DNA from 3 places in the Streptomyces sp. NPDC057697 genome. Region 1 is predicted to be linked to each of the others. Evidence: predicted binding sites of a transcription regulator. Region 1 holds the regulator's gene; each other region holds the start of a gene.
What was found. Region 1 encodes HrcA, which represses chaperone genes, less so after heat shock. Its sites were predicted from a motif close to TTNGCACTCNGNNNNNCNGAGTGCNAA; they were not measured.
Positions count from the first base shown of each region.

Region 1 (10,085 bases):
GCGCTGGCAGACCATCAAGAAGTTCCGGCTGCTGCCCCGTGACCTCGACATCGAGCACGGCGAGCTGACGCCCAGTCTCAAGCTGAAGCGGCCGGTCGTCGAGCGCGAGTACAAGGGACTCATCGACGACATGTACGCGGGAACCCGCGAGGCATAGGGCCTGCCCCCACGGCGTTCGGCCCGCTCTTTTTTCTCTGCTCACTTCGGCAACTCGCTGCTTATGGGCATGGTGCATCTGTCACTCTGTCGGTGTCGTCAGCGCCGCCCAACGAGAACAGACAGACAGCAACGAGAACAAACAGAGCGAGCACAGGTCAGGAGCTGCGCCGTGGGGCCCATTCCCTTGCAGCGGGACATCGTCCAGCGTCCCGGTATACCCACAGGCCGTGCGGATGCGTGGCCGGTCGCCCATACGTCCCTGCCCGGAAACCTCCTCGCACCCTCCGCCGCCCGCCGGTTCGTCCGGGCCGCGCTCGAAGAGTGGGCCGGGCTCGGGCTGCCCGCGGCGGTGGGCTTCAGCGAGCGGGTGGCGGAGGACGCGGAAGTCGTCGTCAGCGAGCTGGTCACCAACGCGGTCGTACACGCCGGGACCACGGTGGAAGTGCTCGCCCGGCTGGAGGAGGCCACCGAGGACGAGGCCGCGGCCCTGGTGCTGGAGGTCTCGGACCACCACCCGGCCCGCGCGGTGCGCAGCGACCGCCCGGAGGCCGGAAGCGTGGCCGAGGCGGCGGAGGGCACCAGCACCATCGGTCCCGACGACCCCGCCGACTACGGCCGCGGGCTCCAGCTCGTCGGCACCCTCGCCGAGCGCTGGGGCATCACCTACCGCACCGGCCTCAAGACCGTCTGGGCCCGGCTCCCCGTGGACAGCTGGAATCCGTTCCCGGAACCGGCGGCCGAGCCCGGCTTCCAGCAGGGGCTGCGCGCCGCCGAACTGCTCGCCCCCACCCCCCGGCGCGCGCTGCGCGACGACGCGGACTGGGCCGGCCGCGGCGCGCTCTCCTTCCTCGCCGAAGCCTCCGACCTGCTGGCCGGTCAGCTCGACGAGGACATCGTGGCGGCGCTCTCGGGGCAGTTACTAGTTCCCAGACTCGCCGACTGGTGCGCGATCTGGCTGGAACCCGAGAACGGCGGCCCCTCGGCCGTCCCGCGCCTCGCCAGCGTCTGGCACCGGGACGAGGCCGAGACCGGGCAGCTGCGCGCCCTGCTGGAGCAGGGCCCGATCCGGCTCCCCGAGAGGGTGGGCACCGGCCCCGTCTCCATGCCCTGGCCGGGCGGCGAGGAGGAGGAGCACGAGGAGCCCGAGAAGACCGACGAGCCCGTCGTCTCCGCCCTCGCCTACCGGATCACCTCCGGCGGCCGGAACCTCGGCGCCGTGCTCCTCGGCCGGGAGGGGCTCACCCGCGTCCCCGACGAGGTGACCGCGCTCATCGAGGACTTCGTACGCCGGGTCGGGCTCGCCGTCGGCGCCGCCCGCGAGTACACCCGGCAGGCCACCATCAGCCGCATCCTTCAGCGCGCACTGCTGCCCGGCAAGGTCGCCGACATACCCGGGGTCTCCAGCTCGCTGGTGTACGAACCCAGCGACGACGGCGTCGTCGGCGGTGACTTCTACGACATCTTCCCGTGCCCCGGCGACCGCTGGTGCTTCGTCCTCGGCGATGTGCAGGGCAGCGGCCCCGAGGCCGCCGTCGTCACCGGCCTCGCCCGGCCCTGGCTGCGGCTGCTGGCCCGTGAGGGCTTCGGCGTCGGGGAGGTCCTGGACCGGCTCAACCGGCTGCTCCTCGACGACGCGATGGAGGCCGCCGAGGCGGCCGCGCTCATGGTGGCCGCCGCCGGGGGCCAGCAGACGGCGGACACCGGGCAGTCGCGCTTCCTCTCCCTGCTGTACGGGGAACTCGTGCCGCTGCCCGGCGGCGGCGTCCACTGCACCCTGGCCAGCGCCGGCCACCCGCTGCCGCTGCTGCTGCGGCCCGACGGCGAGGTGCGCCCGGCCGCCGAGCCGCAGATACTGCTCGGGATCTTCGACGACGTCGCGTACGAGAGCCAGAGCTTCGACCTGGCGCCCGGCGACAGCCTGCTGTGCGTCACGGACGGGGTGACCGAGCGGCGCTCCGGGCCGCTGATGTTCGACGACGGCGACGGCCTGGCCCGAGCCCTGGCCGACTGCACCGGGCTGTCGGCGGACGGCATCGCGGACCGGATCAAGCGGGCCGTGCACGAGTTCGCCGAGCGGCCGCCCGACGACGATCTGGCGCTGCTGGTGCTCCAGGCGGGGTGAGGTTCGTCTCCCGGGCGGGGTGCGGCCCGTTCCCCGGGGCGGGGCGAGGCTCCTTCCCCGGGCGGGCAGCCGCCGTGGTCACGGGCGTGGCCGGGGGTTCCCCGGCGGCGCGCGACAATGGGCGGTATGCCTTCCGTACTGCCCGATGGTGAACCCGTGCCCGACGACGGGGCGCTGCCCCGCCATGCCCTGGAAGGCGCCGCGGACCGGCCGCTCGGCTTCTATCTGCACGTGCCGTACTGCGCGACCCGCTGCGGCTACTGCGACTTCAACACCTACACCGCCACCGAGCTGCGCGGCTCCGGCGGCGCGCTGGCCTCCCGGGACAACTACGCCGAGCATCTGATCGGCGAGGTCCGCCAGGCCCGCAAGGTGCTGGGCGACGATCCGCGCCCGGTCCGCACGGTCTTCGTCGGCGGCGGTACGCCCACGCTGCTCGCGGCCGCGGACCTCGTCCGGATGCTGGGGGCGATCCGCGAGGAGTTCGGGCTCGCGGACGACGCGGAGATCACCACCGAGGCCAATCCGGAGTCCGTCGGTCCGGCGTATCTCGCCGAGCTGCGGGCGGGCGGCTTCAACCGGATCTCGTTCGGGATGCAGAGTGCCCGGCAGCACGTGCTGAAGATCCTGGACCGTACGCATACGCCGGGGCGGCCCGAGGCGTGCGTGGCCGAGGCCCGGGAGGCGGGCTTCGAGCACGTCAACCTCGACCTGATCTACGGCACGCCGGGGGAGTCCGACGACGACTGGCGGGCCTCGCTGGACGCGGCGATCGGCGCGGGTCCGGATCACGTCTCGGCGTACGCGCTGATCGTCGAGGAGGGGACGCAGCTGGCACGGCGGATCCGGCGCGGCGAGGTCCCGATGACGGACGACGACGTCCACGCCGACCGCTATCTGATCGCCGACGAGGCGATGGCCGCGGCGGGCTTCTCGTGGTACGAGGTGTCGAACTGGGCCCGCACGCCCGAGGGACGGTGCCTGCACAACGAGCTGTACTGGCGCGGAGCCGACTGGTGGGGCGCCGGGCCGGGGGCGCACAGCCATGTCGGCGGGGTGCGCTGGTGGAACGTGAAGCATCCCGGGGCGTACGCGCAGGCGCTGGCGGAGGGGCGGTCGCCGGGGGCCGGGCGCGAGGTCCTCTCCGAGGAGGACCGGCGGGTCGAGCGGATCCTTCTGGAGCTCCGGCTCGCGGACGGCTGCCCGCTGTCGCTGCTGGCCCCGGCCGGGCTGGCCGCGTCCCGCCGCGCGCTGACGGACGGGCTGCTGGAGCACGGGCCGTACGAGCGGGGGCGGGCGGTGCTGACCCTGCGGGGGCGGTTGCTGGCGGATGCGATGGTGCGGGATCTGGTGGACTGAGGGTGGGGTGTGGGGCGCGGGTGCGGGCGCAGGTGCCGGTGCCGGTGCCGGGGCGGGTGCCGGTCCCGGGCGTGGTGGGGTGCGGTGCGCGGGGGGTGCGCCTGCGGCGGGCCTGTTCCCCTGTCCCGCCCCTTCCCGTAACCGGGGGCTCCGCCCCCGGACCCCCGCTCCTCAAACGCCGGAGGGGCTGACAGAAGCCCCGACCGGGCTGAGGGAAACCCCGGTGGGCTGGGGAATCCCCGACCGAGCTGGGGAAGCCCTGACCGGGCGGGGAAAGCCCCACGGCTGGGAGAAGCCCCGCAGGGCTGGACAGGCCCCGACCGGGCTGAGAGAAGCCCCGACCGGGCTGGGGAAACCCCGACGGGCTGAGAGAAGCCCCGACGAGCTGAGGGAACCCCCACGGGCTGAAAGAAGCCCCGCAGGGCTGGGCATCCCCTACTCCGGTGCCGTCACGAAGTCGATCAGGTGCTCCACCGAGCCCAGCAGGGCCGGTTCCAGATCGCGGTACGAGCGGACCGTGGACAGGATCCGCTGCCAGGCCGCGCCGGTGTTCTCCGGCCAGCCGAGCGCGCGGCACACGCCGGTCTTCCAGTCCTGGCCGCGCGGTACCACCGGCCAGGCCGCGATGCCCGCCGAGGACGGCTTCACCGCTTCCCACACGTCGATGTAGGGATGGCCGAGCACCAGGACGTTCGCGTCCGAGACCTGGGCGGCGATCCGGGACTCCTTGGAGCCGGGCACCAGATGGTCGACCAGGACGCCCAGCCGGGCGTCCGGGCCGGGGGAGAAGTCGCGCACGATGGCGGGGAGGTCGTCGATGCCCTCCAGGTACTCCACGACCACGCCCTCGATCCGCAGGTCGTCGCCCCAGACCCGTTCGACCAGCTCCGCGTCGTGCCTGCCCTCCACATAGATCCGGCCCGCCCGCGCGACCCGGGCCCGCGCCCCCGGGACCGCGACCGAACCCGAGGCCGTACGGGCCGGGCGCACGGGGCCGGCCGCCGAGGGGCGGACGAGGGTGACCACCCGGCCCTCCAGCAGGAAGCCACGCGGTTCCATCGGGAAGACCCGGTGCTTGCCGAAGCGGTCCTCCAGGGTCACCGTCGGCCCCTGGGCCGTCTTCTCGCAGCGGATCACCGCACCGCAGAATCCGGTGGAGACCTCCTCCACGACCAGATCGGGCTCGGCGGGGACCTCGGGAACGGGGGCGGACCTCTTCCACGGCGGGGTCAGGTCCGGCTGGTAGCTGCGCATCGGACGACGATAGGACGACCTGGCCCCGAGGGTCACGACACGCCGAAGCGTACGGCCAGTTGTTCACGCTGGGCGCGGACGAACGCGGCGTTCACCACCGCCCCGTGGCCCGGTACGTACACCCCGTCCTCGCCGCCCAGCTCCAGCAGCCGGTCCAGCGCGGCCGGCCAGCGGGACGGGAAGGCGTCCTCGCCCGCCTGCGGTTCGCCGGACTCCTCGACCAGGTCGCCGCAGAGCACGATCGCGGGGGAGCCGGGGACGACGGCCACCAGGTCGTGGCCGCTGTGCGCGGGGCCCACGTCGGCCAGCACCACCTCGCGCCCGCCGCCCAGATCGAGCGTCCACTCGCCGCACACCTGGTGGTGCGGCGACACCAGCGCGTCGACGGCCTCCGCCGCGTCGTGCTCGGTGACCCCGTGACGTACCGCCGAGCCGTGCAGCCCCGACGCCTCGCGCTCCAGCAGCTCCGCGAGGCCGACCGCCCCGTACACCTCGGTGCCGGAGAACGCGGCGGTGCCCAGGACGTGGTCGAAATGGGGGTGGCTGAGTGCGATATGCGTCACCCTCCGGCCGAACAGGGCCTGGGCCTGGGCCCGCACCTCGGCGCCCTCGCGGAGCGTCGATCCGGTGTCGAAGAGCAGTACCCCGTCCGTTCCGGCCACCAGCGCGACCGTCGCGTCCCACCCCGGAAGGCGCCGCCGGCCCACTCCATGACCGAGCCGCTCCCACCCGAACTCTTCCCAAGAGGCATCCATACCGGGACGCTATCGGCAAACGGCTCGCGAGGTCTCGCGGTAGCGTGGCCGGTCGCCCTTGCTAGGCCCCCACTCGACCGCCGTACACTGGCCGGGGGATTGCTGGCACTCGCGATGACAGAGTGCCAGGCGGATTCCTGGGCAGGGACACAGGAACGACCCGAGAACCACCGAGGAAACACAGCTGGAGGTGTGCGCGATGCTCAGCGAACGCAGACTCGAAGTCCTTCGCGCCATCGTCCAGGACTATGTCGGCACGGAGGAGCCCGTGGGCTCCAAGGCGCTCACCGAGCGGCACAAGCTGGGGGTCTCCCCGGCGACCGTGCGCAACGACATGGCGGTGCTGGAGGACGAGGGCTTCATCGCCCAGCCCCACACCAGCGCCGGACGCATCCCGACGGACAAGGGCTACCGGCTCTTCGTCGACAGGCTCGCGGGGGTCAAGCCCCTCTCCTCGCCGGAGCGCCGGGCCATTCACAACTTCCTCGACGGAGCGGTCGACCTCGACGACGTCGTGGGCCGCACCGTACGGCTGCTCGCGCAGCTGACCCGGCAGGTCGCCATCGTGCAGTACCCCTCGCTGACCCGGTCGACGGTGCGGCACGTGGAGCTGCTGTCGCTGGCGTCCGCCCGGCTGATGCTCGTGCTCATCACGGACACCGGCCGGGTCGAGCAGCGCATGATCGACTGCCCCGCCCCGTTCGGTGAGACTTCTCTCGCCGATCTGCGGGCCCGGCTCAACAGCCGGGTCGTCGGACGCCGCTTCGCGGACGTCCCGCAGCTGGTGCAGGACCTGCCGGAATCCTTCGAGAGCGAGGACCGGGGCACCGTGTCCACCGTGCTCTCCACCCTGCTCGAAACCCTCGTCGAGGAGACGGAGGAGCGGCTGATGATCGGCGGCACCTCCAACCTCACCCGCTTCGGACACGACTTCCCGGTGATGATCCGGCCGGTGCTGGAGGCACTGGAGGAACAGGTCGTGCTGCTGAAGCTGCTCGGCGAGGCCAAGGACTCGGGCATGACCGTACGTATCGGGCACGAGAACGCCCACGAGGGGCTCAACTCCACGTCCGTCGTCGCGGTCGGCTACGGTTCGGGCGACGAGGCAGTCGCCAAACTCGGCGTGGTCGGACCGACCCGCATGGACTACCCCGGAACGATGGGAGCGGTACGCGCAGTGGCACGTTACGTCGGACAGATCCTGGCGGAGTCGTAAGTGGCCACGGACTACTACGCCGTACTCGGCGTACGCCGCGACGCATCTCAGGACGAGATCAAGAAGGCATTCCGTCGGCTCGCCCGCGAGCTGCACCCGGATGTGAACCCCGATCCGAAGACCCAGGAGCGGTTCAAGGAGATCAACGCCGCCTACGAGGTGCTGTCGGACCCGCAGAAGAAGCAGGTCTACGACCTCGGCGGCGACCCGCTGTCCGCCTCCGGCGGCGGTGGCGCGGGCGGATTCGGACAGGGCGGCTTCGGCAACTTCTCCGACATCATGGACGCGTTCTTCGGTACGTCGTCGCAGCGCGGGCCCCGTTCGCGCACCCGGCGCGGCCAGGACGCGATGATCCGTTTGGAGATCGATCTCGCCGAGGCCGCGTTCGGCACCACCAAGGACATCCAGGTCGACACGGCCGTCGTCTGCACCACGTGCAGCGGCGAGGGCGCCGCCCCCGGCACCTCCGCCCAGACCTGTGACATGTGCCGCGGCCGCGGCGAGGTCTCCCAGGTCACCCGGTCCTTCCTCGGCCAGGTCATGACCTCGCGGCCCTGCCCGCAGTGCCAGGGCTTCGGCACGGTCGTGCCGACCCCGTGCCCGGAGTGCGCCGGTGACGGCCGCATCCGGTCGCGGCGCACGCTCACCGTGAAGATCCCCGCCGGTGTCGACAACGGCACCCGCATCCAGCTCGCGGGCGAGGGAGAGGTCGGCCCCGGCGGCGGCCCGGCCGGCGATCTGTACGTGGAGATCCACGAGCTCTCGCACGCGGTGTTCCAGCGCCGGGGCGACGATCTGCACTGCACGGTCACCATCCCCATGACGGCGGGCGCGCTCGGCACCAAGGTGCCGCTGGAGACGCTCGACGGCCTGGAGGAGGTCGACATCCGGCCGGGCACCCAGTCCGGCCAGTCGGTCCCGCTGCACGGACGCGGCATCACGCATCTGCGGGGCGGCGGGCGCGGCGATCTGATCGTGCACGTCGAGGTGATGACCCCGACGAAGCTGGACCCGGAGCAGGAACGGCTGCTGCGGGACCTGGCGAAGATGCGGGGCGAGGAGCGGCCCACCGGCCAGTTCCAGCCCGGCCAGCAGGGACTGTTCTCCCGGCTGAAGGACGCCTTCAACGGTCGCTGACCGGTCTGCCGCACCCCTTCCGGACGCCGGGTGGGCCCGCTCGACGGGCCCGCCCGGCGTTTGAGTACAAAGCGGACCCCGTCCCGCGCTCCCCGGTCCGCGCGGGACGTGACACGATGCGGTCATGTCATCCGCGTTGACCGATCTCTGCCGGTATCCGATCGTGCAGGCCCCGATGGCGGGGGGCGCGTCCGCCCCGCAGCTCGTCGCGGCCGTCTCCGAGGCGGGCGGGCTCGGTTTCCTCGCCGCCGGGTACAAGACGGCGGACGGCATGTACCACGAGATCAAGCAGCTGAGGGGGCTGACCGGTCAGCCCTTCGGCGTCAATCTCTTCATGCCGCAGCCGGCCCTCGCCGACCCGAGCGCCGTCGAGGTGTACCGGCACCAGCTCGCGGGCGAGGCCGCCTGGTACGAGACCCCGCTGGGCGACCCGGACGCCCATGGCGGCGACGACGGGTACGAGGCCAAGCTGGCCATCCTCCTGGAGGACCCGGTCCCGGCCGTCTCGTTCACCTTCGGCTGCCCGACCCGCGACACCCTCGACGCGTTCGCCGGGGTCGGCACGTACACCGTGGTGACGGTGACCACGCCCGAGGAGGCCCAGGCCGCGCAGTGGGCGGGCGCCGACGCGGTCTGCGTCCAGGGCGTCGAGGCGGGCGGCCACCAGTCCACCCACCGCGACGACCCGCAGGCCGACGGCGCCGGGATCGGGCTGCTCTCGCTGGTCGCCCAGGTCCGCGAGACCGTGCAGATCCCGATCGTCGCGACCGGCGGGCTGATGCGCGGGTCCCAGATCGCCGCGGTGCTCGCCGCGGGCGCCGAGGCGGCGCAGCTCGGTACGGCGTTCCTCGCCTGCCCCGAGTCCGGCGCGAGCCCGCTGCACAAGCAGGCCCTGACCAACCCGCTGTTCGTACGGACGGCCCTGACCCGGGCGTTCTCCGGCCGCCCGGCCCGCGGTCTGGTCAACCGGTTCGTGCGCGAGCACGGCCCGTACGCCCCCGCCGCCTATCCGCAGGTCCACTACCTGACCGCAGGGCTGCGCAAGGCGGCGGCGAAGGCCGGGGACGCGCAGGGCATGGCCCTGTGGGCGGGCCAGGGACACCGGATGGCACGCGAGCTGCCCGCGGGCCGGCTGGTCCGGCTGCTCGCCGAAGAACTGGACGCCGCACGGGCGGCAGTGAGCACAGGGAGTACGCAGTGACCGCACCGGTCTTCGTCGTCGAACAGGTCCCCGGCGGACCCGAGTTCGTCCTGGAGGGGCCCGAGGGCCGGCACGCCGTGTCGGTGAAGCGGCTGCGCGCCGGTGAGGAGCTCGTGCTCACCGACGGGCGCGGCCACTGGACGGAGGGCGCCGTCCTGGCCGCCGAGGGCAAGGACCGGCTCGTCGTCACCGGTCTGACCGGCATCCGGGAGGAGCCCCGCCCCGCTCCCCGGATCACCGTCGTCCAGGCCCTGCCCAAGGGCGACCGGGGCGAGGTCGCCGTGGAGACGATGACGGAGACCGGCGTCGACGCGATCGTGCCCTGGCAGGCGGCGCGCTGCATCACGCAGTGGAAGGGCGACCGCGGCCTCAAGTCCCTGGCGAAGTGGCGCAACACCGCCCGGGAGGCGGGCAAGCAGTCCCGCCGGGTCCGCTTCCCCGACGTGGCCGACGCGATGACGACCAAACAGGTCGCCGCGCTGCTGGCCACGGCGGACTTCGCCGCCGTCCTGCACGAGGACCGGGGACACGACAGCGAGCCGCTGGCCACCGTCCCGCTCCCCGACCGGGGCGAGATCGTGCTGGTCGTCGGGCCCGAGGGCGGTGTGTCGCCGGACGAGCTGGCGCTCTTCGCCGAGGCGGGCGCGCGGACCTGCCGACTCGGGGCGAGCGTGCTGCGCACCTCCACGGCGGGCACGGCGGCGACGGCGCTGCTGCTGGGGCGGACCGGCCGCTGGTCGTGAGCCCGGCCGGTGGTTGTGAGCCCGGCCGGTGGCGGCAGGGGCGGCTTCTGGTGGTGGGGCGGCTTCCGGTGGTGGGGCGGCTTCCGGTGGTGGGGTCGGGCCGGTTGCTGTGGGATCGGCCGGTGGGCGTGGGGTCGAC
Region 1 covers NZ_JBHVJA010000001.1:823,966-834,050, reverse strand. The annotation lists gene ACFVFH_RS03730 (AMP-dependent synthetase/ligase) at 1-157, shown strand, start outside; gene ACFVFH_RS03725 (SpoIIE family protein phosphatase) at 344-2,281, shown strand; gene hemW (radical SAM family heme chaperone HemW) at 2,399-3,640, shown strand; gene ACFVFH_RS03715 (DUF3097 domain-containing protein) at 4,076-4,894, opposite strand; gene ACFVFH_RS03710 (MBL fold metallo-hydrolase) at 4,927-5,649, opposite strand; gene hrcA (heat-inducible transcriptional repressor HrcA) at 5,849-6,865, shown strand; gene dnaJ (molecular chaperone DnaJ) at 6,866-8,002, shown strand; gene ACFVFH_RS03695 (nitronate monooxygenase) at 8,127-9,203, shown strand; gene ACFVFH_RS03690 (16S rRNA (uracil(1498)-N(3))-methyltransferase) at 9,200-9,946, shown strand.

Region 2 (10,085 bases), on a different contig from region 1:
CGGCGACCCGGCGCACCCCGCCCGTCTCCGCGAACCGCCGCGCGCGATGGGCGGCCACCGAGGTACGGGTCGCCTGCTCGACGCCGTTCGGCGTGAAGAACATCCGGTACGCGTCCTCGGCGCCGAACTTCGCCACCGCCCGCTGTCGCAGCCGGGCCTGTCCCAGCGCCGCCGACACCAGGGCGGCCGGGTGGCTGCGGCGCAGCCGGGTGGCGGTGGCGAGTTCCTGGGCGGGGTCGTACGTCCGCAGTTCGTCCAGGAGCGCGGCGCCCTCGGGGGTGCGCAGGGCCTGGAAGGCGGCGAGGGGGTCGGGGGCGTCGGACCGGCCGGCGGCGGACGGGTCGTTCGGGGCGAGAGCGTTCACTCGTCCCATTGTGAGCCAGCCGGGTAGACCGGCGGGCCCGGCGGCGGTGTCGGGCCGGGAGGCCGATCGCGTGCTGGCAGGATGCGGCGCCATGCAACTAGTACGACAAAACGAAAAAAACACAATGAAGCGTCACGGAACCTCCGTATCGGGCACCGGACGCGGCCGGAGTCCGGGCGGGCACCGGCCCGCCTGCGCCGTCCTGGCCGCCCTCCTGGTCGCCGCGGTCGGCTCCGGCTGCGCCTCCGGGGCGGGCGGCGAGGACGAGCACCGGGAGCGGCCCGTCGTCGGCTTCCCGGGAGCGGAGGCGGGCACGAACCCCGGCGCCGGACGTCCGGGCGGCCCCGGACAGCGCGCCCCCCAGGCGCGGGAGCCCGGCGAGGCCCACGAGAACGCGAAGCTCGCCCCGGCCGTGCGCGCGACGCTCGCCAAGAAGTGGGGGCTGGAGAAGACACCGCTGATCGCACCGCCGCCGCCCCTGGTGAAGCCGCGCATCACCACCCGCGAGGGCTTCGAGGTGGAGGGCGGCGACGACTCGCTGCCACCGGTCTTCACCACCGTCCCGACCAAGGACCGCGTCGTCTTCCTGACGATCGACGACGGCTCCGACAAGGACCCCGAGCTGCTCCAGATGATGGACGAGCTGGACATCCCGTACAGCGCGTTCCTCAGCGACTACGAGGTGAACGACAACTACGGATACTTCGGCGAGGCCCAGCGGCTGGGCGTCGCCCTCGACAACCACACGCTCACCCACCCCTATCTCCCCGGCCTCTCGTACGCCGAGCAGAAGCGCGAGATCTGCCATCAGCAGGACATCATCGAGAAGCAGTTCGGGAAGCGGCCCGTCCTCTTCCGCCCGCCCTACGGCAACTACAACGGGGACACGCTCCGCATCGCGCGGTCCTGCGGGATCAAGGCGGTGCCCCTCTGGAACGCCGAGGCATTCCCCGACCACATGGAGTGGCGCGAGGAGGACGAGGACCTGCACCCGGGCGACATCATCCTCACGCACTTCCGGGGGCGCGGTGAATGGGGCGGCAGCATGGCCGACCTGGTCCGGGCGGTCATGAAGACCGTCACGGACCGCGGCTACGCCGTGGCCCGGCTGGAGGACTACGTATGAGACGCGCGCACCGGTCGGCGGCCGGACTGCTGCTGGTCGGTGCGCTCCTCACCACCACCGGCTGCGCGCAGTCGGTGGACCCGATCGAACGGCTGGGCCGCAAGGCCGCCCAGCGGGTGAACCGTCCGCCGGAGGCGCCGGTGCACGGCGACCACGGCGGGGCGGGCTCCCTGGTCGTGATCGCCTGCCGTCGGCCGCCGGAGACCCGGCGCTCGCGGCCGTCGCCGCCGCTGAGGCACTGGTGGCCGGCCCGGCCGGGTTCGTACGAGGGAACGGGCACGGGCACCGGCTGCGGGCGGCCGTAGCCCCGTCCCCGCCGGGTTCGTACGAGGGAACGGGCGCGGGCACCGGCTGTGGGCGGCCGTAGCCCCGTCCTCGGCCCGCGGTGTCATCACGCACGGCGTCGGCACCTGGAGCCCGCCCGGGGCCGGTGCGCCCGGATCGGCACGACGGCGAAGAGGCGGGCGGCCGCGGTGATCCCGCCGAAGACCGGGACGGGCGTCCGGGCCGCCGCGGGCGGCTCCGTCGGCCCCGGGCCGCCGGGATCCGTCCGGGAGAGCGCCGGCCGGAGCGTCGCGACCGCGCCGATCGGCGCCTCCAGCGGGATCGGCAGCGGCCCGAGCGCCACATCGAGGCAGCCGTTCACGGCGCGCGACGCGTACGGCCGCCCGGCACGCGGGTCCGGACGCGGGCGCGGAGCGGGGTGCGGGGGACGCGTCATGTCCCCACGGCCGTACGGAACGGTCCGGTCCGTCCGTACGTTGTCCCCACGGTGTCCGGACCGTTGTCCGGACGATGCCCGGCCGCCGCGGCGGCGACGCCACGATCGCGCGAATTGGCACTCCGCTTGACCGAGTGCTAATCCCGGTCATAGTCTCGGTGCTGGCACTCACCACTGGAGAGTGCCAGCAGTACTGCGCGACTGGCAGGTCCGGCACCCGCGACGACGGATCGGCCTGGTCGCCACCCCAAGACTGTTACCCCGTGAGATCTCCGAAGGGGGAGACCGGATCGTGTCGACCGCCAGCACCAAGGTTGCGATCAAGCCGCTCGAGGACCGCATTGTGGTCCAGCCGCTCGACGCCGAGCAGACCACGGCCTCCGGCCTGGTCATTCCGGACACCGCCAAGGAGAAGCCCCAGGAGGGCGTCGTCCTGGCCGTGGGCCCGGGTCGCTTCGAGAACGGCGAGCGCCTTCCGCTCGACGTCAAGACCGGCGACGTCGTGCTGTACAGCAAGTACGGCGGCACCGAGGTGAAGTACAACGGCGAGGAGTACCTCGTCCTCTCGGCTCGCGACGTCCTCGCGATCATCGAGAAGTAATTCACCCACGTTTTCTGTTCTGCGCCCCTGGCCCCCTGCGAACTAACCAGCCGGGCGGCCGGGGGCGCAGTTCGTTCGAGAGGAAAGCTCAGCTCCCATGGCGAAGATCCTGAAGTTCGACGAGGACGCCCGTCGCGCCCTTGAGCGCGGCGTCAACAAGCTTGCCGACACGGTCAAGGTGACGATCGGCCCCAAGGGCCGCAACGTCGTCATCGACAAGAAGTTCGGCGCTCCCACCATCACCAACGACGGTGTCACCATCGCGCGCGAGGTCGAGCTCGACGACCCGTACGAGAACCTCGGTGCCCAGCTGGTGAAGGAGGTGGCGACCAAGACCAACGACGTCGCGGGTGACGGTACGACCACCGCCACCGTGCTCGCCCAGGCGCTCGTCCGCGAGGGTCTGCGCAACGTCGCCGCCGGTGCCTCCCCGGCCGCCCTGAAGAAGGGCATCGACGCCGCGGTCAAGGCCGTGTCCGAGGAGCTCCTCGCGACCGCCCGCCCGATCGACGACAAGACCGACATCGCCGCCGTGGCCGCGCTCTCCGCGCAGGACCCGCAGGTCGGCGAGCTCATCGCGGACGCGATGGACAAGGTCGGCAAGGACGGTGTCATCACCGTCGAGGAGTCCAACACCTTCGGTCTGGACCTCGACTTCACCGAGGGCATGGCCTTCGACAAGGGCTACCTGTCCCCGTACATGGTGACCGACCAGGAGCGTATGGAGGCCGTCCTCGACGACCCGTACATCCTGATCCACCAGGGCAAGATCGGTTCGATCCAGGAGCTGCTCCCGCTGCTGGAGAAGGTCATCCAGGCCGGTGGCTCCAAGCCGCTGCTGATCATCGCCGAGGACGTCGAGGGCGAGGCGCTGTCGACCCTCGTCGTCAACAAGATCCGTGGCACCTTCAACGCCGTCGCGGTGAAGGCCCCGGGCTTCGGTGACCGCCGCAAGGCCATGCTCGGCGACATCGCCACCCTCACCGGTGCGACCGTCATCGCCGAGGAGGTCGGCCTCAAGCTCGACCAGGCCGGTCTGGACGTGCTGGGCACCGCCCGTCGCGTCACCGTCTCCAAGGACGACACGACGATCGTGGACGGCGGCGGCGAGCCCGGCGACGTCAAGGGCCGGGTCAACCAGATCAAGGCCGAGATCGACGCCACGGACTCCGACTGGGACCGCGAGAAGCTCCAGGAGCGCCTCGCGAAGCTGGCCGGCGGCGTGTGCGTGATCCGTGTCGGTGCCGCCACCGAGGTGGAGCTCAAGGAGAAGAAGCACCGTCTGGAGGACGCCATCTCCGCGACCCGCGCCGCGGTCGAGGAGGGCATCGTCTCCGGTGGTGGCTCCGCTCTGGTCCACGCCGTCAAGGTCCTGGAGGGCAACCTCGACAAGACCGGCGACGAGGCCACCGGTGTCGCGGTCGTGCGCCGCGCCGCCGTCGAGCCGCTGCGCTGGATCGCCGAGAACGCCGGTCTCGAGGGCTACGTCATCACCTCGAAGGTCTCCGAGCTCGACAAGGGCCAGGGCTTCAACGCCGCGACCGGCGAGTACGGCGACCTGGTGAAGGCCGGCGTCATCGACCCGGTCAAGGTCACCCGCTCCGCGCTGGAGAACGCCGCGTCCATCGCGTCGCTGCTGCTCACGACCGAGACCCTGGTCGTCGAGAAGCCGGCCGAGGAAGAGGCCGAGGCCGCCCACGGCGGTCACGGCCACGCCCACTGACGCGTAACCGCTCGGGGCGCACAGCCGCAGAAGGCCCCCTGTCCCACCGCTCGACGGTGGGACAGGGGGCCTTTCGGCGTTCGGGGGCCACCGGAAGCCTTCGGCATCGCAGCTCGTCCGGGCGCTGTCAATACGCAGAACTCCCCATGTGATCTCCGTACGCCGTCCGGCAGAGTGGGCGCCCGGGTGGCAGGCGTCATCGGCCACCGGATCGCCCCGCGGCGGGTAGCCGCGCACCGTACGCGGTGTGCACCGGTACCCCGGGGGAGCGGGGCACGGAGAAGGCCGGTCGGCTCGGGGGATGCCGACCGGCCGGGACCGTCCGTGTCAGGGCTACGCGTCCGGATCGTGCCGGGCTCGCGCGCCCGGTGCCCGATCCGGACGGCGGCACTTCGGTATACGCCCTACGCCGAGCGCGGCAGCGCCCCCGCGAACACCGGGTCCGCGAAGGGCAGACCGGATCCGAAGCGCTCCAGCTCGTCCAGTGCCTGATCGGCCATCCGGTGCAGCTCGTCGCCCAGCGAACCCGCCACGTGCGGAGTGAGCAGCACATTGGGCAGCGTGTACAACGGCGAGTGCGCGGGCGGGAGTTCGGGGTCGGTCACATCCAGCACCGCGCGCAGCCGGCCGGTCGTCAGCTCGGCGAGCAGCGCGTCCTCGTCGATCAGCGAACCCCGCGCCGTGTTGATCAGCGTCGTCCCGGACGCCATGGCGGACAGCTGCGCCGCACCGATCAGATGGTGGGTCTCCGGCAGCTGCGGCGCGTGCACCGAGACCACGGAGCTGCTCGCGCACAGCTCGTCGAGCGGGGCGAGCCGCACGCCGAGCCGTGCCGCCTCCGCGTCGTCCACGTACGGGTCGTACAGCAGCACGTCCAGGTCGAAGGGGCGCAGCAGTTCGATCACCCGCCGGCCGATGCGGGAAGCGCCGACGATGCCGACCGTACGACGGTAGTTGCCGGCCCCGTCGAGCTCCGAGAGCCAGTCGTGGTCGGTGCGCAGCTCGCGGTAGCGGTGCGCGGTGTGCAGGATCCGCTTGCCCGCGAACAGGATCGTGGCGAGGGTGAACTCGGCGACCGGCAGCGCGTTGGCGTTGGCCGCCGAGGTGACGGCGATGCCGCGTTCCCAGCAGGCGTCGGTGATGTGGTGCTTCACGGAACCCGCGGCGTGCACGACGGCCCGCAGCCGGGGCGCGCCCGCCAGCACCTCCTCGGTGAGCGGTGTCGCTCCCCAGCAGGTGAACAGCACCTCGGCCTCGGCGAGCGCGGCGGCCACCTCGGGCGTCGGGTCGGCCAGGTCGTGGGCGACGAGGTGCGGGTCGGTGCGGGCGAGGGCGGCCAGCCGGGTGCGGTGGCGGTCGGCGAGGAGGCGGTCGGCGATGCCGGGCCCCATCGCGAGCAGGGCCGTCGGCCGGTTGTCAGTGGCGTGGGGCATGGTGGAACTCGTACTCCTCGGGCTCGCGGTGAGAGTCACTTGACGCTGCCGGCGGTCAGTCCGGCCTTCCAGTGCCGCTGAAGCGAGACGAACGCGACGATCAGGGGGATGACGGCGAGGAGGGAGCCGGTGACGACGAGCGGATAGAAGCTCGGCTCGCCGTGGGTGTTGGTGTTCCAGGAGTACAGACCGAGGCTCAGCGGGAAGAGCTTGCGGTCCGAGAGCATCACCAGGGGGAGGAAGAAGTTGTTCCAGATCGCGGTGAACTGGAAGAGGAAGACGGTCACGAATCCGGGCATGACCATGCGCAGTCCGATGGACCAGAAGACGCGCAGCTCGCCGGCCCCGTCGATACGGGCGGCCTCCAGTGCCTCGTTCGGGATGTAGCCGGTGCTGAAGACCCGGGCGAGATACACGCCGAAGGGGTTGACCAGGACCGGGATCAGGACCGACCAGTAGGTGTTGACCAAGCCGGTCTTGGAGGCCAGCAGGTACATCGGCAGCGCGAGCGCGGTCGTCGGCACGAGCACGCCCATCAGCACGAGACCGAACAGCTTCTCCTTGCCGCGGAACTCGTACTTGTCGAAGGCGTAGCCCGCGGCGACGCAGATCAGCGAGCAGACGAGCGCCCCGCCGCCCGCGTACAGGAGGCTGTTGAGGTACCAGCGGAAGTAGATGCCGTCGCCGTAGGAGGCCAGGTTCGACAGGTTCTCGCCGAGGTTGAAGCCCTCGAAGGAGAAGGCGTTGCCGGCGAGCAGCCCGCCGGTGTCCTTGGTGGCGGCGGTGACCAGCCAGACCAGGGGGAAGAGCATGTAGACGACGGCGAGCAGGAGGAAGCCGTTGACGGCGGTCTTCGACATCCAGCGGCTTCGGGAGGCGGGGGAGTTCATGCTTTCTTGCCCTTCCGGCCGGTGAAGCGGGTGACGACGAAGGACAGCAGCGCGGCCGTGAGCGCCAGCAGGATGGAGGAGGCCGCGGCGAGTCCGTAGTCGTTGCGCCCGAAGGCCGCGGTGTACGCGTACATGTTCGGCGTCCAGGTGGAGGTGACGGCGGAGCCGGTCCCCATGTTGAGGATCAGCGGCTCGGTGAACAGCTGGAGCGAGCCGATGATCGTGAACAGCGCGACCATCACCAGGGAGGAGCGGATCAGCGGCACCTTGATGCTGAGCGCGGTACGCCAGGCACCGGCCCCGTCGACGGTGGCCGCTTCGAGCACGGAGCGGTCGATGGCCTGCAACGCGGCGTAGAAGATCACCATGTTGTAGCCGAGCCACTCCCACAGCGCGATGTTGACGATGGAGGGAAGGGCACCGTCGGGGGAGAGGAAGTCGAAGCCGATCCCGCCGGACTCCATGGCGCTGACCACCGGGCTGAGCTGCGGGGTGTAGAGGTACACCCAGATCAGCGCGGCGATGATGCCGGGCACGGCGTGCGGCAGGAAGAGCGCGAGCTGGAAGAACCGGCGGGCGCGGGCCAGCGTGGAGTCCAGCAGCAGGGCGAGGGCGAGTGCTCCGACGAGCAGCAGCGGAATGTAGAACAGGCAGTATCCGAGGAGTACGCCGAAGCCCTCGCGGAACGCCCGGTCGCCCAGGGCCGCCGTGTAGTTGTCGAGTCCGCTGAAGACGGTCTCGGTGCCGCCGAAGCCCAGGCCGGACTGCTTCTCGGTGAACAGACTGAGCCAGACCGCGTAACCGATCGGCAGAACCATCACCAGGGTGAACAGTACGAAGAAGGGCCCCAGCAGGATGGCGGCGGCTCTGGTCGTCCGGGCGCGCTTCATCAGCCTGCGTCCTCGACCTTCAGACCGCGCTTCTTCAGCTCGGCGACCGTGGCGTCGTGCCCGGCCTTGACGGCGTCCTTGATGGTGGTGCCACCGCTCGCGACCTTGCCGAACTGGTCCTTCATGGTGGTGTTCGTGGTGCCGGTCGTCGGGCCCCAGTTCCAGTTCTGGCCGATCGACGTCGCGGCGCCCTCGAAGACCTGGTAGATGTCCTCGCCGCCGTAGAAGCCGGCGTCGAAGGACTTCTTGGCCACCGGGCGCAGCGCCGCCGCGGCCGGGAAGGCGCTCGACGTGCCGGACTCGATGCGGGCCTTGATGCCTTCCTCGGTGGTCGACATCCAGGTGGCGAACTCGACCGCGGCCTTGGCCTTCTTGCTGGTCTTGGTCACCGCGAAGGTGGAGCCGCCGAGCATGCCGCTGGCGGGCTTGCCGTCCCAGCTGGGCATCGGGGCGACGGCCCACTTGCCGCTCTGCTCAGGCAGCGTGCCCTTGAGGACGCCCGCGCCCCAGGCGGCACCGAGGTAGCCGACGGTGCCGCCGCTCTTGAGGGAGTTGGTCCACTCGGGGCTGAACGAGGCGTTCGCGCGGATCAGGTCGTCGTCGAGGAGGCCCTGCCAGTAGTCGGCGACCTTGTTGGTGGCCGCGTCGGCGGTGCTGACCTTCCAGGTGTCGCCCTCGGGCTTGTACCACTGGGCGCCGGCCTGCCAGGCCATCGCCTGGAAGGTGGTCGGGTCGTCGGGGAAGAAGGTGCCGATCCGGGCCTTCTTGTCGGCCTTCTTGATCTTCTCGGCGGCCTTGCGGAACTCGTCCCAGGTCTTGGGGACCTCGACGCCGTACTTCTCGAACAGGTCCTTGCGGTAGTAGAAGGACTGCGGCGAGGCGTCGAAGGGGACGGCCCAGTTCTTGCCGCCGAGCGTCGTCAGCTCGACCGCCTGCGGCAGCAGCTTCTTCCGGATGTCCTCGGTGAAGTACTGGCCGATGTCCTGGAGCGCGCCCTGGCTGACGTACTCCGGAAGCTGCGGGTACTCGATGGAGACCAGGTCGGGGGCGTTGCCCGCCTTCACCGCGTTGGAGATCTTGGCGTAGCCGCCGGCGTTGCCGGACGGGATCTCCTCGTACACCACCTTGATGTTCTTGTGCGAGGCGTTGAACGCGTCGACGACTTCCTTGGACCCCTTGGCCCAGCCCCAGAAGGTGATGCTGACGGGCTTGCCGTCGCTTCCGGTGGCGGTGTCGTCGTCGCCGCTGCCGCCACAGGCCGTGAGGAGGGCGAGGGCGGTGGCGGTGCCGACTACGGCGAGGGACGTTCTGCTCGGACTGCGGCTCACAGCGAGGCTCCTGAACTGGCGGCGACATTGGCGTTGGCCGTGATCCTTGGACCAGTCGTGACCGAAGTCAAGAGCGAAAGATCGATTGATCGAAAAAAGATCAGATAAGTTACGTACGGAAGCACAGGAGACACTCTGCGGAACCGGGCATGAAGCTCGCGGGAACACCGTCCCCGAGGGCGGACCCGGCTACCGGTGGCGCGCCCCGCACGAGTCCCTGACCCTCAGCTGCGGCAGCAGCGTCAGATGGCGCCGGGGCTCGTCCGTGCTCTGGCCCAGCCGCTCCACCAGCAGTTCCGTGGCATGGCGGCCCACCTCGCGCTTGGGTGGCGCCACCGCCGTGAGCGGGGTGTCCGCGAGCGCCGCCACCTCGTCGTCGTAGGCGATCAGGGCCAGGTCCTCCGGCACCCGCACGCCCAGTTCGGCCAGGCGCTGCACCACCTGGATCGCGTCCACGTCGTTGTGGATCAGCGCCGCCGTCGCCACCCCCGAGAGGACCGCCTCGCGCAGCGCCCGTACGGCCTGCTCGAAGGCGTCCGGGGCCAGCTCGGCCGGTACGGAGTCGATCACGTCCTGCGGGGCGCGCAGCCCGAGCACCGCCAGCGCCTCCGCGTACCCGGAACGCACCGCGACGGCGGTCGGCGAGTCCGCGCGGGCCATCAGCAGCGGCGCCCCGTGCCCGAGCTCCACCAGGTGACGCACCGCCAGCAGCACCCCGTGGGCATGGTCCGAGCAGACCCGGTCCAGGCCGTCCAGCGGGGAGCCGGCGGTGGGCCTGCGCTCCAGCAGCACGGTCGGCACGGGCAGCGAGGCGATCCAGCCGCCGAACGCGGCGGGGTCGCCCGGATCCTGCCAGCCGGGCGCGACCAGCAGCCCTTCGGCGCCCGCGGAGAGCAGCCCCTCGGTGCGCGCGTGGTCCTCCTGCGGGCGGTAGTCGGAGATCCGCAGGACGAGCCTGGCCCCGGCCCGCGCGGCGGCCTCGTGGGCCCCCCGGATGACCTCGGCGAAG
Region 2 covers NZ_JBHVJA010000002.1:184,797-194,881, forward strand. The annotation lists gene ACFVFH_RS06010 (methyltransferase domain-containing protein) at 1-373, opposite strand, end outside; gene ACFVFH_RS06015 (polysaccharide deacetylase family protein) at 489-1,490, shown strand; gene ACFVFH_RS06020 (hypothetical protein) at 1,487-1,795, shown strand; gene ACFVFH_RS06025 (hypothetical protein) at 1,882-2,211, opposite strand; gene groES (co-chaperone GroES) at 2,504-2,812, shown strand; gene groL (chaperonin GroEL) at 2,910-4,535, shown strand; gene ACFVFH_RS06040 (hydroxyacid dehydrogenase) at 4,940-5,968, opposite strand; gene ACFVFH_RS06045 (carbohydrate ABC transporter permease) at 6,004-6,858, opposite strand; gene ACFVFH_RS06050 (carbohydrate ABC transporter permease) at 6,855-7,748, opposite strand; gene ACFVFH_RS06055 (ABC transporter substrate-binding protein) at 7,748-9,076, opposite strand; gene ACFVFH_RS06060 (substrate-binding domain-containing protein) at 9,266-10,085, opposite strand, start outside.
Region 2: a site for HrcA is predicted at 2,326-2,352, ahead of groES (co-chaperone GroES). Genes of this name have one in related genera too.

Region 3 (10,085 bases), on a different contig from region 1:
CCGCTTCGGGCCTTTCCTGCCGCGAGTGCGGCGAGCGTTTCGAGCTCGGACCCATTTTCGCCTGCGCGTCCTGTTTCGGGCCGCTCGAAGTGGCGTACGACCTGCCGAGCGGCTCCCCCGAAGAGCTGAGGAAGCGCATCGAGGCGGGTCCGGCCAACATCTGGCGCTACGCGCCGCTGCTGCCGGTCCCCGCCGACGTCGCCGAGAAGCCCAATCTCAACCCCGGCTGGACCAAGCTCGTCCAGGCCGACAACCTCGCCCGTGAACTCGGTGTCGACCCGGGCAAGCTGTTCGTCAAGGACGACTCCGGCAACCCCACGCACTCCTTCAAGGACCGCGTCGTCGCCCAGGCCATCGAGGCGGCCCGCGCCTTCGGCTTCACCACCCTGTCCTGCTCCTCCACCGGCAACCTCGCCGGTGCCGTCGGCGCCGCCGCGGCCCGCGCCGGTTTCCGCTCCTGCGTCTTCATCCCGCACGACCTGGAGCAGGGCAAGGTCGTCATGGCCGCGGTGTACGGCGGTGAGCTGGTCGGCATCGAGGGCAACTACGACGACGTCAACCGCTTCTGCTCCGAGCTCATCGGCGACCCGCTCGGCGAGGGCTGGGGCTTCGTCAACGTCAACCTGCGGCCGTACTACGGCGAGGGCTCCAAGACCCTGGCGTACGAGATCTGCGAGCAGCTCGGCTGGCGGCTCCCGGACCAGCTGGTCATCCCGATCGCGTCCGGCTCGCAGTTCACCAAGATCGACAAGGGCCTCCAGGAGCTGATCAAGCTGGGGCTCGTCGAGGACAAGCCGTACAAGCTCTTCGGCGCCCAGGCCGAGGGCTGCTCGCCGGTCTCGGTCGCGTACAAGGGCGGCCACGACGTCGTCCGGCCGCAGAAGCCGGACACGATCGCCAAGTCCCTGGCCATCGGCAACCCGGCGGACGGCCCGTACGTCCTGGACATCGCCCGCCGCACCGGCGGCGCGGTGGAGGACGTGGACGACGAGCAGGTCGTCGACGCGATCAAGCTGCTGGCGCGCACCGAGGGCATCTTCGCCGAGACGGCGGGCGGGGTGACGGTCGGTGTGACGAAGAAGCTCATCGAGGCCGGTCTGATCGACCCGTCGCTGACCACCGTCGTACTCAACACGGGTGACGGGCTCAAGACCCTCGACGCGGTGGCCGAGACCTCGCAGGCGACCGCGACGATCCGGCCCAGCCTGGACGCGTTCCGCGCCGCCGGCCTCGCCACCAGCTGACCACCCGAGACTCCAGGAAGGGCACCCACCATGAGCGTCAAGGTCCGCATCCCCACCATCCTCCGCACCTACACGGGCGGCCAGGCCGAGGTCCCGGCCGAGGGCTCGACCCTCTCCCAGGTCATCGAGTCCCTGGAGCGGAACCACCCGGGCATCGCCGCCCGCGTCCTGGACGACCAGGGCAAGCTGCGCCGCTTCGTGAACGTGTACGTCAACGACGACGACGTGCGCTTCGAGGGCGGCCTGGAGACGGCGACGCCGGACGGCGCCGGGATCTCGATCATCCCGGCCGTGGCCGGCGGCTGCTGACGTCCTGTCCGGCCACCCCGCGTTATCGAATTGCCCCCTCCGTGTTTGAAACGGAGGGGGCAATTCTGCATGGTTGAGCGCGGTAGAGTGTGGGAAGTCCCCCCAGCTGCCCGTGCCGCCCGCATACGAGAATGCGCCCGGCCACGACAAGATGCAGCCAAAGTGCGCGATCCGCTTGAGGCATAAGTCGCCTTTGCCCGGCCCGACTTGCCCAGGATTCATATGAATTCCGCATATCCGGGCGTTCGGTTCTGCCGAGAATTCTCGTCCGATTGACCTGTTGCAGAGGGCAGTTGGGCAGATACATTCAGCCGCGGTCGACGCGTTCCGGCGCACACACCCTCTCCTGTCGGAGGGTGAGTTCTGACCCGGGTCCGCGAAGTGCGGTCCTGCGCAAGGGCCAGTAATAGGGGAGTTAGGCATGGCTCAGGGCACCGTCAAGTGGTTCAACGCGGAGAAGGGGTACGGCTTCATCGCGGTCGACGGTGGTGCGGATGTTTTCGTCCACTACAGCGCGATCCAGATGGACGGATACCGCACCCTCGAAGAGGGTCAGCGAGTTGAATTCGAGATCTCGCAGGGCCAGAAGGGGCCGCAGGCAGACATGGTCAAGCTCGCCGTCGGCTGAGTTCGAGCGGTCGGCCAACGACACCACTCACGCACGGAGGGCCCGTACCCCGGGGGTACGGGCCCTCCGTGCGTCTGCGTGCGTCTCAGTGCGTCCCGTGCGTCCCATGCGTGAGCCCCCGGCGCGCTCCGCGCCGCCGCCCCGGGAGCCCCGGCGCGGTGTCCACATCCCGAGGGGGACGCTTGCACTCTCGGGGGTCGAGTGCTAATCATTGGCGTTAGCACTCTCCAGGTGAGAGTGACAGAACTTGGACCGGGCCGGTGAGGCCCGCAGGTCGGTGGGGCAAGGAACCACCGGTCACGCAGGCCGTCCGTCGCGGGCGCCACTCGGTCCGGAGAAATCCACCCCTGTCCGGGAGGACCACTTCACATGGCCAAGATCATCGCGTTCGACGAGGAGGCCCGGCGCGGTCTCGAGCGCGGCATGAACCAGCTCGCCGACGCCGTCAAGGTCACCCTTGGCCCCAAGGGTCGCAACGTCGTCCTTGAGAAGAAGTGGGGCGCCCCCACGATCACCAACGATGGTGTTTCCATCGCCAAGGAGATCGAGCTGGAGGACCCGTACGAGAAGATCGGTGCGGAGCTGGTCAAGGAGGTCGCCAAGAAGACGGACGACGTCGCCGGCGACGGTACGACCACCGCCACCGTTCTCGCCCAGGCTCTCGTCCGCGAGGGTCTGCGCAACGTCGCCGCGGGTGCCAACCCGATGGCGCTCAAGCGGGGCATCGAGAAGGCCGTCGAGGCCGTCTCCGCCGCCCTCCTGGAGCAGGCCAAGGACGTGGAGACCAAGGAGCAGATCGCTTCGACCGCCTCCATCTCCGCCGCCGACACCCAGATCGGCGAGCTCATCGCCGAGGCCATGGACAAGGTCGGCAAGGAAGGCGTCATCACCGTCGAGGAGTCCCAGACCTTCGGTCTGGAGCTGGAGCTCACCGAGGGTATGCGCTTCGACAAGGGCTACATCTCGGCGTACTTCGCCACCGACATGGAGCGCATGGAGTCGTCCCTCGACGACCCGTACATCCTGATCGTCAACTCCAAGGTCAGCAACGTGAAGGACCTCCTTCCGCTGCTGGAGAAGGTCATGCAGTCCGGCAAGCCGCTGCTGATCATCGCCGAGGACGTCGAGGGCGAGGCCCTGTCGACCCTGGTCGTCAACAAGATCCGTGGCACCTTCAAGTCCGTCGCCGTCAAGGCCCCGGGCTTCGGTGACCGCCGCAAGGCCATGCTCGGCGACATCGCCATCCTCACCGGTGGCACCGTCATCTCCGAGGAGGTCGGCCTCAAGCTGGAGAACGCCGGTCTCGACCTGCTCGGCCGCGCCCGCAAGGTCGTCATCACCAAGGACGAGACGACGATCGTCGACGGCGCCGGTGACAGCGACCAGGTCCAGGGCCGCGTCAACCAGATCCGTGCCGAGATCGAGAACTCCGACTCGGACTACGACCGCGAGAAGCTCCAGGAGCGCCTCGCGAAGCTGGCCGGCGGCGTGGCCGTCATCAAGGCCGGTGCCGCGACCGAGGTCGAGCTCAAGGAGCGCAAGCACCGCATCGAGGACGCGGTGCGCAACGCCAAGGCCGCCGTCGAGGAGGGCATCGTCGCCGGTGGTGGCGTGGCTCTGCTCCAGGCCTCGGCCGTCTTCGAGAAGCTGGAGCTCTCGGGTGACGAGGCGACCGGCGCCAACGCCGTCAAGCTGGCGCTGGAGGCCCCGCTCAAGCAGATCGCCGTCAACGGTGGTCTTGAGGGCGGCGTCGTCGTCGAGAAGGTGCGCAACCTGGCCGTCGGCCACGGTCTGAACGCCGCGACCGGCGAGTACGTCGACATGATCGCCGAGGGCATCCTCGACCCGGCGAAGGTCACGCGTTCCGCCCTGCAGAACGCCGCGTCCATCGCCGCGCTGTTCCTCACCACCGAGGCCGTCATCGCCGACAAGCCGGAGAAGGCCGCCGCGGCCGCCCCGGGCGGCATGCCGGGCGGTGACATGGACTTCTGATCCTGACGGATCGGTCGTTCCTGTACGGCTCTGTCGTCTCGGCCCCCTGGACCAGCCGGTCCAGGGGGCCGAGGTGTCTCACCGCGCGTACACACGCGCCCTGCCCGGCCGGGTACCGGAGGAGTGCCGTCCTACGGGAGCCGGTCGAGGAGCCAGGCGCAGAGCTCCTCCGTCACCAGGGTGTGCCCCTCGTTCCGGGAGGCGAGCCGGAACTCGTCCAGCCCGCTCGCGCCCGGCGGGAGCCGCGAGATGTCCGTGTACAGCTCGTCGTCCGTGTCCAGGTCGGCGACGTCGACCGCACTGACGGACGGGACGAAGCAGTGCGAGCGGATGCGCACATCGGCCTTGAAGCCGAGGAACGGGTCGAGGGAGTTGAAGGCGTCGGCGAGGATGCCGAAGCCCTCCAGGGAGCCGCCGGGCGCGCCGTCGATCGACGGAAGCCCGCTCGTACGGCCCTCGTTGGTCTTCAGGGTCAGCACCCGCAGCTTCGCGACGAGTTCGTCGCGGCCGGGTGCCTGGGTGTAGAGCCTGGTCCCCACGACCGACAGGCCCTTGCCCTCCAGGGCCAGTTCCCCCGCGCGCACATCGGTGCCGATGCCGGTGTCCGTGCCGTTGGCGACGCCGATCAGCCGGGGCCGGCGCGGCCACTCGCCGACGGCCGCCATCTCCGCCAGGAACGCGGCGCGCGCGTCGCTCTGGTCCGGGGTGTCGTCCCACTTCGCGAGGTGCCGCCACAGCAGCTGGCGGGCGGCCGGGCTGTTGATCTGGTCGGAGAACCGGCTGTCGAGGTCCTTGATGTAGTGCGCGAACGCCTGGAGCGCGACCGGGATCCAGGCGCCCCGGTGCGGGCTGTCGTACGAGAAGTACAGCGCCGTCCGGTGGTCGATGCTGTCGGTCTCCATCCTGGCCAGCGCGTGCCGGGTGACGAGCCCGCCCGCGCTGAATCCGCCCACGGCCAGCGGCGCGTCGCCCCGCTGCTCGGCGATGGTCCGCGCGATCGCCGCCCGTGCGGTGCGGGAGTTGTCCAGAATCGATGCACTGCGTTCGTGGAAGCCGAGAAGAATGACGTCGTGGCCCCGGCGGCGCAGCTGGCTGATGAGCGCGTAGTCGCCGAACTCCATGATTTCCCAGGAGAATTCCAGCTCGCTCGGCCCGGTGCCGAAGCCGTCGGCGACGATGACCGGCCGCATCAGGCCGGTGTGCCCCTCGCCGTAGTAGACCCAGGCGGTGCCGCCCGGCAGATCCCATACGGTGCTGGGCGGCAGCGGAAGGGAAGCGGGCCGCTGGGCGTCGAGGCGGGGGCCCGGGGCCAGGGCGATGGCGGGCCTCTCGCGGAGCCCGGAGACGATCTGCTCGTGGGACGGTTCGGACATGGTTCGCTCCCCTTTGGGCCGGTTGATTACGATGCGCGCCAAGAGGACCACGCAACGTAGCGATCAAGCGGCGAAGGAGGATCAAACCACCCCCAGGTGGGAGCCGGTTTCGGACACCGGGCGTGGCGCGGTGCCGGGTCGGTCGCGGCGGCGCGATCTCGACGGTGGGGGCCGTCGGTCCGGCGTGCCCGGCCGGCCGGGCGGCCCGCCCGCGAGAGGGGCGGCGGGGGCGCGACCGCGTGCGGGGGCCCGAGCCGCCGGGCGGGGGCGCCGCGGCGGCTCGGGCGTGGTGGCGGGGGCTCAGTCGCGGCGGGGGCCGATGACCGAGGCTCCTTCGTGCACGGTGATCGCCAGGGCCGGGCAGATGTCGGCCGCGTCCAGGACCCGTTCGTCCGGCTCGATCCCCTCGGTCCGCGCGCGGGCGCGCTCGCCGTCCAGGGCGAACACCTCCGGGACCGTTCCGGCGCACATCCCCGAACCCTGGCAGAGCTGGGCGTCGACGCGTACGTTCCAGGTCACGGCGCTCACCACTCCACCGGCATGACGCGCGGACCGCGCACCAGCATCTCGGACTTCCAGGTCACGTCGCCCGCCAGGCGCAGCCCGGGGAAGCGGGTGATGAGGGCGGACAGCGCCTCCTGGAGTTCCAGCCGGGCCAGCGGGGCGCCCAGGCAGTGGTGGACGCCGTGGCCGAATCCGAGGTGCTGGTTGCCCTCGCGGGCGATGTCGAGCACGCCCGGGGCGGTGAACCGGAGCGCGTCGCGGTTGGCGGCGCCCACGGCGACCAGGACGGGGCTGCCCGCGCGGACGAGCGTTCCGCCGACCTCGATGTCCTCGGTGGCGTACCGGGGCTGACCGGCCCCGCTGCCCAGGGGGACGAAGCGGAGCAGCTCCTCCACGGCGTTCGGCACGAGCTCCGGCTCGGCCCTGAGCCTGGCCAGCTGGTCCGGGTGGTCGAGGAGGGTGAGGACGAAGTTGGGGATCTGGGACGCGGTGGTCTCGTGTCCCGCGACCAGGATGCCCACGCAGAGGTCGATGAGTTCGAGTTCCGAGAGCCGGTCGCCGTCATCGCGGGCCTCGATGAGCGCCGTCATCAGGTCGTCCTGCGGTGCCCGGCGGTGCTGGTCGATCAACCCGGCCATGTAGGCGCGGAGTTCGGCGCGGCTCGCGTCGAACTCCTCGGCGGTGAGCGAGCTGGTCGACAGCGCGTCGTCGCTCCACACGCGGAACCGCGGCCGGTCCTCGGTGGGCACGCCCAGCATCCGGCAGATCACGGCGACCGGCAGCGGCAGCGCGAACAGGTCGACCAGGTCGGCGGGCGGTCCGGCGGTCTCCAGCTCGTCGAGCAGGGCGGCGGTCAGCTCCCGGACCTGGGGGCGCAGCTTCTCGACCTGGCGGACGGTGAACGCCTTGGCGACCAGGGAGCGCAGCCGGGTGTGGTCCGGCGGGTCCATGCCGAGGATCCCGCCGTCGCGCTGCCCCTCGGACTGGCGGGGTTCGTCGTGCGAGGCGGCCGCCGCGCGGCTGAAGCGCTGGTCACCGAGGACCAGCCGGGCATCGGCGTAACGGGTGACCAGCCAGGCCGGCTCCCCGTACGGCAACTGGACCTTCAGGAGGCCCGATTGGCCGCGGACCCGTTCGTAGGCATCGGAGAGCTGGAGTCCGTCGGGGGTGTTGAAGGGGTAGGCAAGGGGTGCGATATCTGCGGTCGTCACTGCGGCCTCCCGGATGTAAGCAGCTGCTTACAACGGTAGGAGCGCCCTGCGCGGGCGGTCAACGACGCTTTACGGCCGTTATCCTGACGGGCCGTCCGAGAGGAATTCCGCCATGGAACCCCGTTCCGTCCCGCCGCCCGAGGAGCGCCGCAGGGACGCCTCGGCGACCCGTCGCCGCCTGTTGGAGGCGGCCCGTGACCTGTTCGCGGAGCGGGGCTACGAGGGCACGACGGTCCGGGCCATCGCGGCGCGGGCCGGGGTCAACCAGGCCCTGCTGTTCCGCTATTTCGGCTCGAAACGGGGTTTGCTGACGGAAGTCGTCGCGCTGGGCGGGCTGGAGCAGCTGCGGGCGACGCCGCCGGAGGAGCTCTTCGAGACCGCCCTGCGGTCGATGCTGACCCGGAGCGCGGAGAAGACGGAGGACCGGTCCCTGGAGGTCTATCTGCGCTCGGTCGGGCGGGGCGACGAGGCGGCCGGAACGCTGCGGGAGCTGGGGGAGGAGTACCAGAGCGCGTTGGCCGGGCTCTCCGGTGCCCCGGACGCGGTGCTGCGGGCGGATCTCGCCATGGCCTGGCTGCTGGGGATCGGTCTGATGCGGACGGTCGTCGCGCGGGAGCCGCTGGCCGGTGCCGAGCCGGACGACGTCTGCCGTCTGGTCCTCGGCACGCTCAGCCATCTGTGGGCGGCGGAACCGGGCGACGACGAGGCGTAGCAGGGGCGCGCCGGGGCCCGGGGGACGCGGCCGGGCCCGGGACGTGTGCCCCGGGCCCGGCGCAGGGCCCCGGAGGGTCCTGGTCTGCGGTGGGTCAGCGGTTGGCGTGCTCGAAGGCGGCGAAGGCCGTCTCCTGGCGCCACTCGGTCGCCGCCTTCGGGTTGGCGGCGAGGAAGCGGGCGCAGCGCGCGCTGGGCCGCTCGGCGCCGGGACGGTCGCCCCGGCAGGCGGCCACCGGACGGTAGCGGGACGGGGCGGAGCCGGTGTCCCACAGGCTGCGGCCGTTCCGGAAGGCGTACTCCAGCGAGGCGCGGGCCAGGTCCTTCAGCTCGACGTAACCGAGGTCGTACGTCTTCGCCGCGTACTGGTACTCGTGGCTGATGTCGATGCGCGAGACGCCCGGGTCGTCGGTGGCCAGGACGATCGGGACGCCGTAGTGGCGGTAGGCGTTGAACGGGTGGTCGGCGCCCGCGATGCCGAGGATCTGCTTGTTGCTGGAGAACGGCACCTCGACGGCCACGTTGCGCCGGGCCATCGTCCGCGCCAGCTGCCGCCAGTCGTTCTCGTGGACCAGGTCCACGCCGTGGCCGATGCGCTCGGCCCCGGCGACGAGCACCGCCTCGCGGATGTGGAAGGTCAGGTCCTCGGGCTTGACCAGGCCGGGGGCCAGTTCACCGGCGTGCAGCGTGAGGTGGGCGCCCGGGTACTGGCCGCGCAGGTACTTCAGCATCCGCATCTGGAGGCTGTAGTCGGCCAGCGCGGTCGCGCCGTCCTCGGGCTGGACGAGGTTGGTCGCGACGAACCTCGGGTCGCGCTCGGCCAGCCGCATCCCGACGGCCATCTGCGTGAACACCCGCACCGGGGAACTGCCCCGGGAGACCTGGGAGATCCACCGGACGGGGAGCCCGCACCCCGGGTCGGGGCGGGCCGTGTCGCAGTGCGCGGCGGCCCGGAACTGCACGTCGGTGTCGTCGGCCTCCTTGACCGCCTCGTCCACCACCCGGTCGAGCCCGCCGCCCGCGACGAGCTTGCGGTGGAGGGCGGCGAGGTCGGCGTCGTAACCGACCTTGTCGGCGAGCGCCTTGCTGCTGTCCGAGGCGGGGGTGACCAGGGTCTCCAGGTAGAACTGGTTCTGTTCGGCCACGGTGTTGGCCACATTGGCGAGCATCTTGCCCCGGGTGTACCAGGTGGCCATGCTGAACTTGCCGAAGGTGTCGAAGAAGTGGTCGTGCCCGGACTGCCCGGCCGGGAAGTCCTGCATCGACCAGGCCCGGACGATCCGTTGGCGGAACGCGGCGTCGTGCGCGGCGTCGGCCGCGGGCCGGGTGCCCGGCCCGCACGGCGGCGCCACGGCCGTCGTCGTGGCGTCGATGCACAGCCCGTCGTCGGCCGCGAGCTTGATCAGGTACTCGGTGGTGACGGCACCCGAGAGGTGGTTGTGGAGGTCGCCGCCCTTGGGCAGCGCCTTGAAGAACGCCTTCAGTCGGGCCGGCCTGCCCTGCAACGAGGCGAGGCGCGCGGAGGTCCTGGCCTCGGCGGGGGTGACGGGCCGGGGCAGCGCGTGGGCGGCGGGCCGGGGCGCCGGTCCGCTCGCCGGGGCGGCGGCGGCCGGGATCGCCGGGAGCAGAGTGAGCACGGCGAGTGCGCCGAACCCGGCCGTGCGCAGCGACTTGGGACGGCGTGCCGTCCGAAATGTTGAGATCACCGCCGAATGATGGCGTTCGAAGGAGCCTTTCCTCACCCAAACCGCGTGTATGGCCTGAAACCCTCACTCAATCGAGCGATTCCCGCCCTTCTTGCCGCCGTTCTCCCGGTGTGCGCCAAACCCGGTGCCGGATGCGGTAGTTGGAGCCTCCGGTTCCACGGCAGAAGGAAAGTACTTTCCTTCCTGGAAAGTAGATGTCAGGATGAGGGTCGGCTCGTTCGGACGGTGACGAGCAGGGTCCAGGGTCCGGGAGAGATGTGATGGCGCAGCAGGAGAACACCCCCGCCCGCGCGGGAGGCGCGGCCGTGTCCGCCGCCTTCGCGGCCGAGGCCCTGCGGGGCGTCGACGCCTCCCGGGAGCGGGCCCGTCTCACGGCCCGGCTGGTTCCCGGCTGGTACGGCCCGGTG
Region 3 covers NZ_JBHVJA010000010.1:158,433-168,517, reverse strand. The annotation lists gene thrC (threonine synthase) at 1-1,244, shown strand, start outside; gene ACFVFH_RS24765 (MoaD/ThiS family protein) at 1,275-1,553, shown strand; gene ACFVFH_RS24760 (cold-shock protein) at 1,975-2,181, shown strand; gene groL (chaperonin GroEL) at 2,551-4,173, shown strand; gene ACFVFH_RS24750 (hypothetical protein) at 4,305-5,546, opposite strand; gene ACFVFH_RS24745 (ferredoxin) at 5,847-6,065, opposite strand; gene ACFVFH_RS24740 (cytochrome P450) at 6,071-7,261, opposite strand; gene ACFVFH_RS24735 (TetR/AcrR family transcriptional regulator) at 7,374-7,973, shown strand; gene ACFVFH_RS24730 (adenosine deaminase) at 8,068-9,678, opposite strand; gene ACFVFH_RS24725 (hypothetical protein) at 9,939-10,085, shown strand, end outside.
Region 3: a site for HrcA is predicted at 2,363-2,389, ahead of groL (chaperonin GroEL). Genes of this name have one in related genera too.